DNA from 2 places in the Meiothermus sp. Pnk-1 genome. Region 1 is predicted to be linked to the other one. Evidence: riboswitches for the same ligand, from Rfam matches in the RefSeq annotation. Region 1 holds a riboswitch; the other holds the start of a gene.
What was found. Region 1 has a riboswitch for thiamine pyrophosphate ahead of thiE (thiamine phosphate synthase). Riboswitches for the same ligand answer to the same signal wherever they lie in the genome.

Region 1 (4,204 bases):
GATCTGGCGGGCCGCGATGCGCCGGGTGGACGATCCCCACGCCGCGCCTTGGCGTGGCGCAGGACGGGTTGCACCCGTACACCAGGCGGACGATCCCCTCTCGGGACGGGCGGTGTCCGTGTACTGGGCAGCGGTGTACACCCAGCCGGGCTCGAGGTGCAGGGCCTCTTCCCTGCATATGGTGCCGCCCAGGCTCACGAAGGCTTTCTGCACGGCGGCCAGCAGCCGCACCGGGTCGAGGTAGCCGCCGGGGTGGGGCTCGAGGCCCCGCAGGGCCTCCCAGCCCCGGAGCGGGGAGCGAACCCCGCTCCAGACGCCACTCAGGACCACGGGCACCTCGATCCCGCTGGCGGCCTCGAGCTCGCGGGCGAGTTCGGGGTAGCCCTCGAGCCCTTCCCGGGCCCACTCCAGCAGCTCCCCGCTAAGGCCCTCGGCGTGGGGGGCCAGCATGCCCGCCGAGGCCCGGGTAGCCTGCCCGGCCTTGCCCGCCTCCAGCAGGGTGACCTCGAGCCCCGCCTGGCCTAGCCGGTAAGCGATGAGGCTGCCGATGAGGCCGCCCCCCACCACCACGACCTCGCTCATAGAGGCTCCTCCGGCTGGGGCAGGGGCACGCCCTGGGTCGAGCTGGAGGGGCTGGCGAAGGCGCGCTGGGGCATGGGGCCGGCCTCGTAAGCCTTGCGTCCCGCCTCGACCGCCTGGCCGAAGGCCGCGGCCATGGCCACGGGGTCCTGGGCCTCGGCGATGGCGGTGTTGACCAGTACCGCGTCGGCCCCCAGCTCCATCGCCCCGGCGGCCTCCGAGGGCCAGCGCAGCCCGGCGTCCACCACCACGGGCGGCAACTGGGCGCGCTGCCGTGCGAAAATTTCTAGCATGGCCCGGTTCCTGAGGCCCTGCCCCGAGCCGATGGGGGCCGCCAGGGGCATCACGGTGGCGCAGCCCAGCCGGGCCAGCCGCTGGGCCAGCACTGGATCGGGGGCGATGTAGGGCAGCACCCTGAAGCCCTCCTGCACCAGGGCTTCGGCGGCGCGGTAGGTCTCGAGGGGGTCGGGCAGCAGGTAGTCGGGGTCGGGGATGACCTCCAGCTTGACCCAGTCGCTCCCCGTGATGGCCCGCCCCAGCCGGGCCAGGCGCAGGGCCTCGAGGGCCGTGCGGGCTCCAGCGGTGTTGGGCAAGAGCCGGTAGCGCCCCCCCTCCAGCGCCTCCAGCAGGCCCGAATGCCCCGCCGCCCCCGCCTCGACGCGCCGGACGGAGACGGTCACCACCTCGGCCCCGGAGGCCTCGAGCGCCTCCCGCATCAGCGCGAAGTCGCGGTACTTGCCCGTGCCCACGAACAGGCGGCTTCTCAGGCGCTGCCCGGCGATCACCAGCTCGCTCACGGCTAGCCTCCCTGCATCATGGCCACGACCTCCACCACGTCCCCCGCCACCAGGGGGCGATCCGGCCAGCGGCCTTTGACCCAGACCTCGTCGTTGAGCATCACCGCGACCGCCTCGGGGCTTATCCCCCGCTGGCGGCACACCGCCTCGACCACCTCGCCCAGGCTCTTCCCCTCGGCCTCCACGGCCTTGCCGTTAATCCACACCATCCAGCCACCTCCGCAGGCGCTTGGCCGCCCCCTCGGGGTCCGGAGCGTCCAGGATGGCCCGCACCACCGCCACCCGGCGGGCCCCGGCCTCCAGCACCTTGGGCAGGGTGTGCTCGTCGATGCCCCCGATGGCGAACCAGGGAACCCGAAGGTTATGCGCTGCCCAACGCACATAATCCAGCCCCGTCGCGGGCCGTCCGGGCTTGGTGGGGGTCTCCCAGACCGGCCCCACCGAAAGGTAGCCCTCGCCCCCCTCGAGCGCGGCCTGCTCGCGCAGGGCCTGTGCGGGTTCGTGGGTGCTGCGGCCGATCCAGCCCGCGAAGAAGCGCCGGGCCTGGGCCACGCTCAGGTCCCCCTGCCCCAGGTGCACCCCGTCGGCTTCCAGCAAGGCCGCCAGGTCGGGGCGGTCGTTGATCACCAGCGGCACCCGATAACGCCCGCACAGCTCCCGCAGCTTCTCGCCGAGCTCGAGGATGGCTTGGGCCTCGCTGCTTTCGCGCAGCGAAACACCCGCCTCAAGGTCCTTGGCCCGCAGCTGCAGCAGCTCGACCCCGCCCTCCAGGGCGGCCTCGAGGCGGTTCAGCAGCTCCGCTTGCGGCTGGCCAGGCCGGGGGCTGGCCACCAAGTACAGCTTGCCTAACAGAAAATCACCTCCCGGACCGGCCAGGGGCCAGGAGGAAAGGGTATGGGTAGGGTTGTGGGGATACTTTCACGGGCTTCCCTCCGCCGGTACTAACCGGATCAGGTTCCAAGGGTTACAGGGCTCGCCCTGTTCTCAGCCCCCGCGGGGGCACCCCTAGCCGATCACCTCGATGCTATTAGACGGCGGAGGGTCGCGTCAAGGTTTATGGGTTGGTCCACTCCTGGTAGAGTTCGCCGTTGACGTACAGCCGGAAGGTAGCGTTGCCCTGTACCGGGACCCCTCCCGCCACCTCGATCCGCCCGCCGGGGGGAAGGGGACCTTCGTAGAGAACCCGTGTCGGCGGGTTGGCGTCGTCCACGGTGAGCCGGACCTGAGCGCCTTCCTGGTCCGAAGGCAGGGTAACGCTGAGGGGGACGTTGCGCACCTCGGCCTGGGGCTCGGGGCGGGAGGAGGGAGCGAAGGGAGAGTTTTGCGGGAGGGAAACGGCGGGCTGGGCCGCCACGGTTAGCCGCACCACGGCATTCTTGTTCATCAGCGTACCGGGGTTGGGCTGCTGGGCGAGCACCTGACCCTCCGGCGCACCCGAGGCCACCCGGGACACCTGGGGCTTCAGCTCGGCGATGTTGAGCAGGTACTGGGCGTCCTCCAGGGTGAGCCCGGTGAGGTCGGGCAGGATGGTGTCGAGGGATGACCGGGGCCCGGTGGAAACCAACAGCCGGACGCTCTCCCCCTGGCGCAGCTCGGTACCGGGGGCGGGCAGGCTGGCCAGCACGGTCCCGGCGGTGGCTTCGGCGGAGACCCGGCTTATCGGCCCCACCACGTAACCGGCGGTCTCCAGGGCCCGCTGGGCGTCCTCGAGCGGGCGGCCTACCAGGGTGGGGACGCTACCTAGCTTGGGGCGGTTGAGGACTAGCTCGAGCCGGCGCCCCGGCTTGACGATGCTGCCCGCCTCGGGGCTTTGCTCGAGGATGGTCTCCTTGGGTTGGCTCTGGTCGCTGCCCTCTACGAACTCTACCCTCAGCCCCATCCCCCGCACCGCCTCCACCGCCTGGCGGGGGGTTTTGCCGTGCAGATCGGGCAGGATGTATTGGGGTGGGTTCAGGTAGCGCTCGGCCCCCAGAAATAGCGCCAGCCCACCCAAGAACATCAGCACCAGCCCCGGAACCCAGGCCGGCCAGTTGAAGCGGTAGTGGCGCGACGAGCGGACTCGGGCCGCATCGCTGCCGGGCGCAGGCGCGGGGGTAACCGCCCGTCCGCCAGGAGCCTCGGACCGGGTGGGGCTGGCTTTGCTACCACCGGCCAGCCCCGCCAGCGGGTTGAGGTCGGCCAGCACCGGCTTGCCGTCTTGTTCACCCAGCTGGAAATCCCTTTCGCTGTAGCCGAAAGGGGAGAGGGCCTCGAGCCAAGGGCCGAGCCGGGTGCGTTTGGGAAGGCGCCCCGGTGAGGGGGCCGCGAGATCTGGCCAGAACACGTAGTAGCGACCCGGTTTGGCGGATATTTCCAGGGCGCTCGGGGTGGCGCCCAGGGCCTCGAGGCGTTTGAGGGCGTTGCGGTAACGGTGAAAGGCGCTTCTCGCTTCGGGGGTATGAACCTCGAACCAATACAAGGTACCCTGGAGCTCCCCCGCCCGCACCCGGTAGGTGCGCAGGAACCCTTGGGTGCCCAAATCTTCCGTCGCGGTGTATTTCCCGTCCAGCAACGCCATCTCCGCGATTATACGGCAGTCCGAGGGTGCGTCTGATCATATGACGTTTTTACAATTTACCAACGAGAAAGTGTTATATTAATTTCATGTTGACCGAAAAAAGCCGCGAGCTGTGGTGGGAGCTAGACGCCGAAGAACGGCAGATCCTGGGGGCGCTGAGCGACTTTCTTAAGGCCGAGGTGGCTCCAGGGGCTGCCGAGCGCGACCGGACGGGGGAGTTCCCTTGGGCGATCGTAAAAAAGCTAGGGGAACTCGGCGTGATGGGGGCCAA
Region 2 (4,204 bases), on a different contig from region 1:
GCCCCCGGCTTATCGCTGGGGGCCGTCCGAAAAAAGCGAAGGCTGCTCGGGGCAGGCCATCCCCCCGGGCCAAGCGAGGCCTTCCATCGCATCTTTTCCGCCCTGGCGCAGCGCCGCCCCACCCGAGCTGGGAGAAGCCCTAGGGTTCGCGGGTGGCTGACCGTCTTCAGCGCAGAAAGAACATCGCGTACACCGCCCCGATGAGGATGCGATAGATGGCAAAGGGCACGAAGGTGTTGCGGCTGACGAACTCTAAAAGCCAGCGCACCGTGAGCAGCGCGGTGACGAAGGCGGCCACGAACCCTATCGCCATCAGCCCGTACCCCTCATGGGGGAAGGTGTGGGCGCTTTTGTAGAGGTCATAGGCGGAGGCGGCCAGCATGGTCGGCACCGCCAGGATAAAGGAGAACTCCGCCGCCGCCCGCCGCGAGAGCCCCGAGACCATCCCCCCCACGATGGTGGCGGCACTGCGCGAGGTTCCGGGAAAGATGGCCGATAGACCCTGGAAGGTTCCGATCAAAAGGGCCCGCCCTAGGGGCATCTGGTCCACGTCTTCGTAGCGCTGGTGGCCTTGCAGCCAGCGGTCTACGAAGAGCAGCACTACCCCCACCCCCACCAGGGCCACCACCACGATGAGGTCGTTGCCCAGGATGCGGTCTTTGATCACCCGGTAGAGCCCGAAGCCGATGATCCCGGTGGGGATGAAGGCCACGACGATGCGCTTCCATACCTCGAAATCCCGTAGGAAACGCTCGAGGTACAGGCTCAGCACGGCCAGGATGGCCCCCAGTTGGATCACGATGAGGAAGCTCTTGGCGAAGTCGTCGCTCTCCACGGGGATCTTGAGCAGGTGGGCGGCCAGGGTGAGGTGACCGGTGGAGGAGACCGGCAGAAACTCGGTAAGCCCTTCGATAACTCCCAAAACGAGCGCTTCAAAAGCCGTCATACCGCCCTAATCCTTCCTGCTCTTGATGAGCGGAGCCTGAAGCCCCTCCGCGTAGTACGATTCTGGCGTGAAGGTTTCGGTGCTGTTGCCCGCGGCGGGATCGGGGGAGCGGCTGGGCCGGGGGCCCAAGGCCTGGCTCGAGGTCGGTGGGCGCACCCTCTTGGACTGGGCCCTCGCCGCGTTCGCCTGGGCCGATGAACGGCTGGTGGCGCTGCCTGCGGGGTATAGCCTGGACCGCCCCGGGGTGCGCTGTTTGCCGGGGGGCCAAACCCGCCAGGAGAGCGTATACACCCTTTTGCTCGAGGCCACTGGCGACCTCGTGCTCGTTCACGACGTGGCCCGGCCCTTTCTGCCCCCAGCCGTCACCCAGCGGGTGCTCGAGGCCGCCCGCCAACACGGCGCGGCGGTTCCGGTGATCCCGGTGCCCGACACCCTCATCCAAGAAGCCGGGGGGTTCTACGGCCCCCCCGCCCCGCGCGAGGCCTACCGCCTGGTGCAGACCCCGCAGGGGTTTTGGCGGGAGCTGTTGCTCGAGGCCCACCGCAAAGCACGCCAAGAAGGGCTCGAGGCTACCGACGACGCGCAATTGGTGTTGGCCCTGGGGCGGCGGGTGGCCCTGGTGGAGGGCGACCGCCGGGCGTTCAAGATCACCTACCCTGAGGACCTCCCGCTGGCGGAGGGGCTGGCTCGGGTTTGGGAAGCGCCATGATCGAGCGGTTTTCCCCGGCCAAGGTCAACCTGGGCCTGTCGGTGCTGGGCAGGCGGGCGGACGGCTACCACCAGCTGCACACCCTCTTTGCCGCGCTCGACGTGGGTGACCGGATCGCCCTCGAGCCCGTCCCCCAGGGCGTTCACCTGGAAGTCAGGGGGGCCGATCTACCAACTGGGCCAGGGAATCTGGCCTATCGGGCGGCGCAGGCCTACCTGGAGGCGGCGGGGAATCCGGGCGGGGTGCGGATGCTGCTCGAGAAGCGCCTGCCCGTCGCCGCTGGGCTGGGGGGGGGCTCGGGGAATGCGGCCACGGTCCTGCTCGGCCTGCGGCAGCTCTACCCGGCGCCGCTGGACCTATTTCCCATCGCCCGAGCCCTAGGGGCGGATGTACCGTTCTTCCTGCGAGGAGGGCTGGCCGAAGCGCGGGGGATCGGGGAGGTGCTCTCCCCCCTCGAGCCCCTCCGGCTCCATCTGGTGCTGGTCAACCCCGGCCTGGCGGTTTCCGCCACGGAAGCTTACCAAGTCACGAAGCCCGACGACTACGCTCCCGAACTGCCCGTCGCCGCCATCCTGGCGGCCCTGAAAGGGGGGGAAGAGCCTCCCTGGTGGAATAGCCTCGAGGCCCCGGTCTTCCGCCTCCGCCCCGAGCTGGCCGAACTCAAGGCGGCGCTCCGGGCGTTCGGGTTGCGGGGCGTGCTGATGTCCGGTTCGGGCTCGACCTTCTTGGCCCTGGCCTCGGACCCAGCCCAAGCGCAGCATCTCGCTGCCCGGCTGCGCGAACGCTTTCCGCGCTTTTGGATTCGCCCAGCCCAAAGTGCCTGAGGTCAGGCCATTTTCAGCCGGAGGGTGTAAGATCAGGCTTGTCACCGGGGGAGCCCGGCCACACGGCCTGGGCTGAGAGGGCGCAAGCCCGACTCTTGGAACCTGATCCGGGTCATACCGGCGTAGGGAGAGTGACCAGAGAAAGGCCCCTTCTCGGTGACACGAAGGGGGTTTTATGTTTTGGAGCACACCGCGCAACACGTTGGCCAGAGGGATCGTCTGGATGGGTGGGTTACTGGGCCTTCTCATGGCCCCGGCCTTGGCCCAACCCACTACGCTCACCGTTCTGACCCACGAGAGCTTCAACCTCGACAAAAACCTCATCGCCCAGTTCGAGCAAGCATCGGGGATCAAGCTCCGCTTCCTCAAGGCTGGGGACGCGGGCGAGACCCTGAACCGGGCCATCCTGACCAAGGCTGCCCCGGTCGCGGACGTCCTCTACGGCTTCGACAACTCCCTGCTCTCCAAGGCGCTGGCGGCGGGCATCCTCGAGCCCTACCGCTCCCCTCAACTCCCCTCGCTCCGCAGCGAGTTCGTCCTCGACCCGACCTACCGGGCCCTCCCCGTGGACTTCGGCTACGTGGCCCTCAACTACGACAAAGCCCACTTCAAGGACAAAGCCCTGCCCCAGACCCTCGCCGACCTGGCCCGCCCCGAGTTCGCCAAGCTCCTGGTGGTGGAAAACCCGGCCACCTCGAGCCCCGGCCTGGCCTTTCTGCTGGCCACGGTGGCGACGTTGGGCGAGGACGGCTACCTGGACTTTTGGGAGGGCCTGCGCAAGGGTGGGGTGAGGGTGGAGAAGGGCTGGAGCGAGGCCTACTACACCGCCTTTAGCAAAAACGGGGGCGACCGCCCGCTGGTGGTCTCCTACGCCACCAGCCCCGCCGCCGAGCTGTTCTACTCCGAGAAAAAGCTCACCGAGCCCCCTACCGGCAACCTGCTGCTGCCGGGGAGCAGCTTTTTGCAGGTGGAGTTCGTGGGGATCCTCAAGGGCACCAAGCAGCCCGCGGCCGCCCGCAAGTTCGTGGACTGGCTCCTCTCCAAGCCGGCGCAGGAGAACATCCCCACCCAGATGTGGGTCTACCCCACCCGCAAGGACGTGGCGCTGCCGGAGGTCTTCAAGTGGGCGGAGGTTCCCAAGGAACCCGCCCAGCTCTCCCCCCAGCGGATCGCCCAGGGGGCTGAGCGCTGGGTGCGCGAGTGGACCGAGGTAGTGCTGCAAGGCCAGAGCGCCCTCGCGGTGCGCAAGGCCCGGCGGTGAGGCGGCTCGAGCCTGCTCGCTGCGGGGCCTGGCTGGTGTGGGTTTTCCTGGCCCTGGCCCTGCTCTACCCGCTGGGGCGGATCCTCGCCCTGGGGCTGGGGGAGGGGCTAGGCCCCACCCTGGCCAACCCTTACTACTGGGGACGCCTGGCCTGGAGCCTGGCCTACGGGCTGGGCTCGAGCCTATTGGTGGTCGCCCTGGCGCTTCCGCTGGCCTACGCCTTCCGCTACCGCTTCCCCGGGCGCGACCTGTGGCTTTCCCTGGCGACGGTCCCTTTTGTGCTGCCCACCCTCGTGGTGGCGCTGGGCTTTTTGGCCCTGGTAGGCCCCCGTGGGGTGCTGGGGGTCGACCTCTACGGCACCCCGTGGATCCTCTTCTGGGCCAGCGCGTTTTACAACCTGGGGCTGGTGCTGCGGATGCTGGTGGCGGTCTTGCCGGCCCTCGAGCCCCCCCTGGCCGCCGCC

Region 2: another riboswitch for thiamine pyrophosphate. It lies ahead of DNA98_RS02450 (thiamine ABC transporter substrate binding subunit); the one in region 1 lies ahead of thiE (thiamine phosphate synthase).

What each region holds. Positions count from the first base shown of each region.
Region 1 covers NZ_QKOB01000002.1:32,092-36,295, reverse strand. Annotated here, with positions in the region: gene DNA98_RS03010 (FAD-dependent oxidoreductase) at 1-582, opposite strand, end outside; gene DNA98_RS03005 (thiazole synthase) at 579-1,376, opposite strand; gene thiS (sulfur carrier protein ThiS) at 1,379-1,585, opposite strand; gene thiE (thiamine phosphate synthase) at 1,572-2,228, opposite strand; TPP riboswitch at 2,287-2,393, opposite strand; gene DNA98_RS02990 (PASTA domain-containing protein) at 2,431-3,933, opposite strand; gene DNA98_RS02985 (acyl-CoA dehydrogenase family protein) at 4,020-4,204, shown strand, end outside.
Region 2 covers NZ_QKOB01000001.1:476,712-480,915, forward strand. Annotated here, with positions in the region: gene DNA98_RS02435 (undecaprenyl-diphosphate phosphatase) at 167-946, opposite strand; gene ispD (2-C-methyl-D-erythritol 4-phosphate cytidylyltransferase) at 1,014-1,655, shown strand; gene ispE (4-(cytidine 5'-diphospho)-2-C-methyl-D-erythritol kinase) at 1,655-2,479, shown strand; TPP riboswitch at 2,516-2,626, shown strand; gene DNA98_RS02450 (thiamine ABC transporter substrate binding subunit) at 2,703-3,740, shown strand; gene DNA98_RS02455 (iron ABC transporter permease) at 3,737-4,204, shown strand, end outside.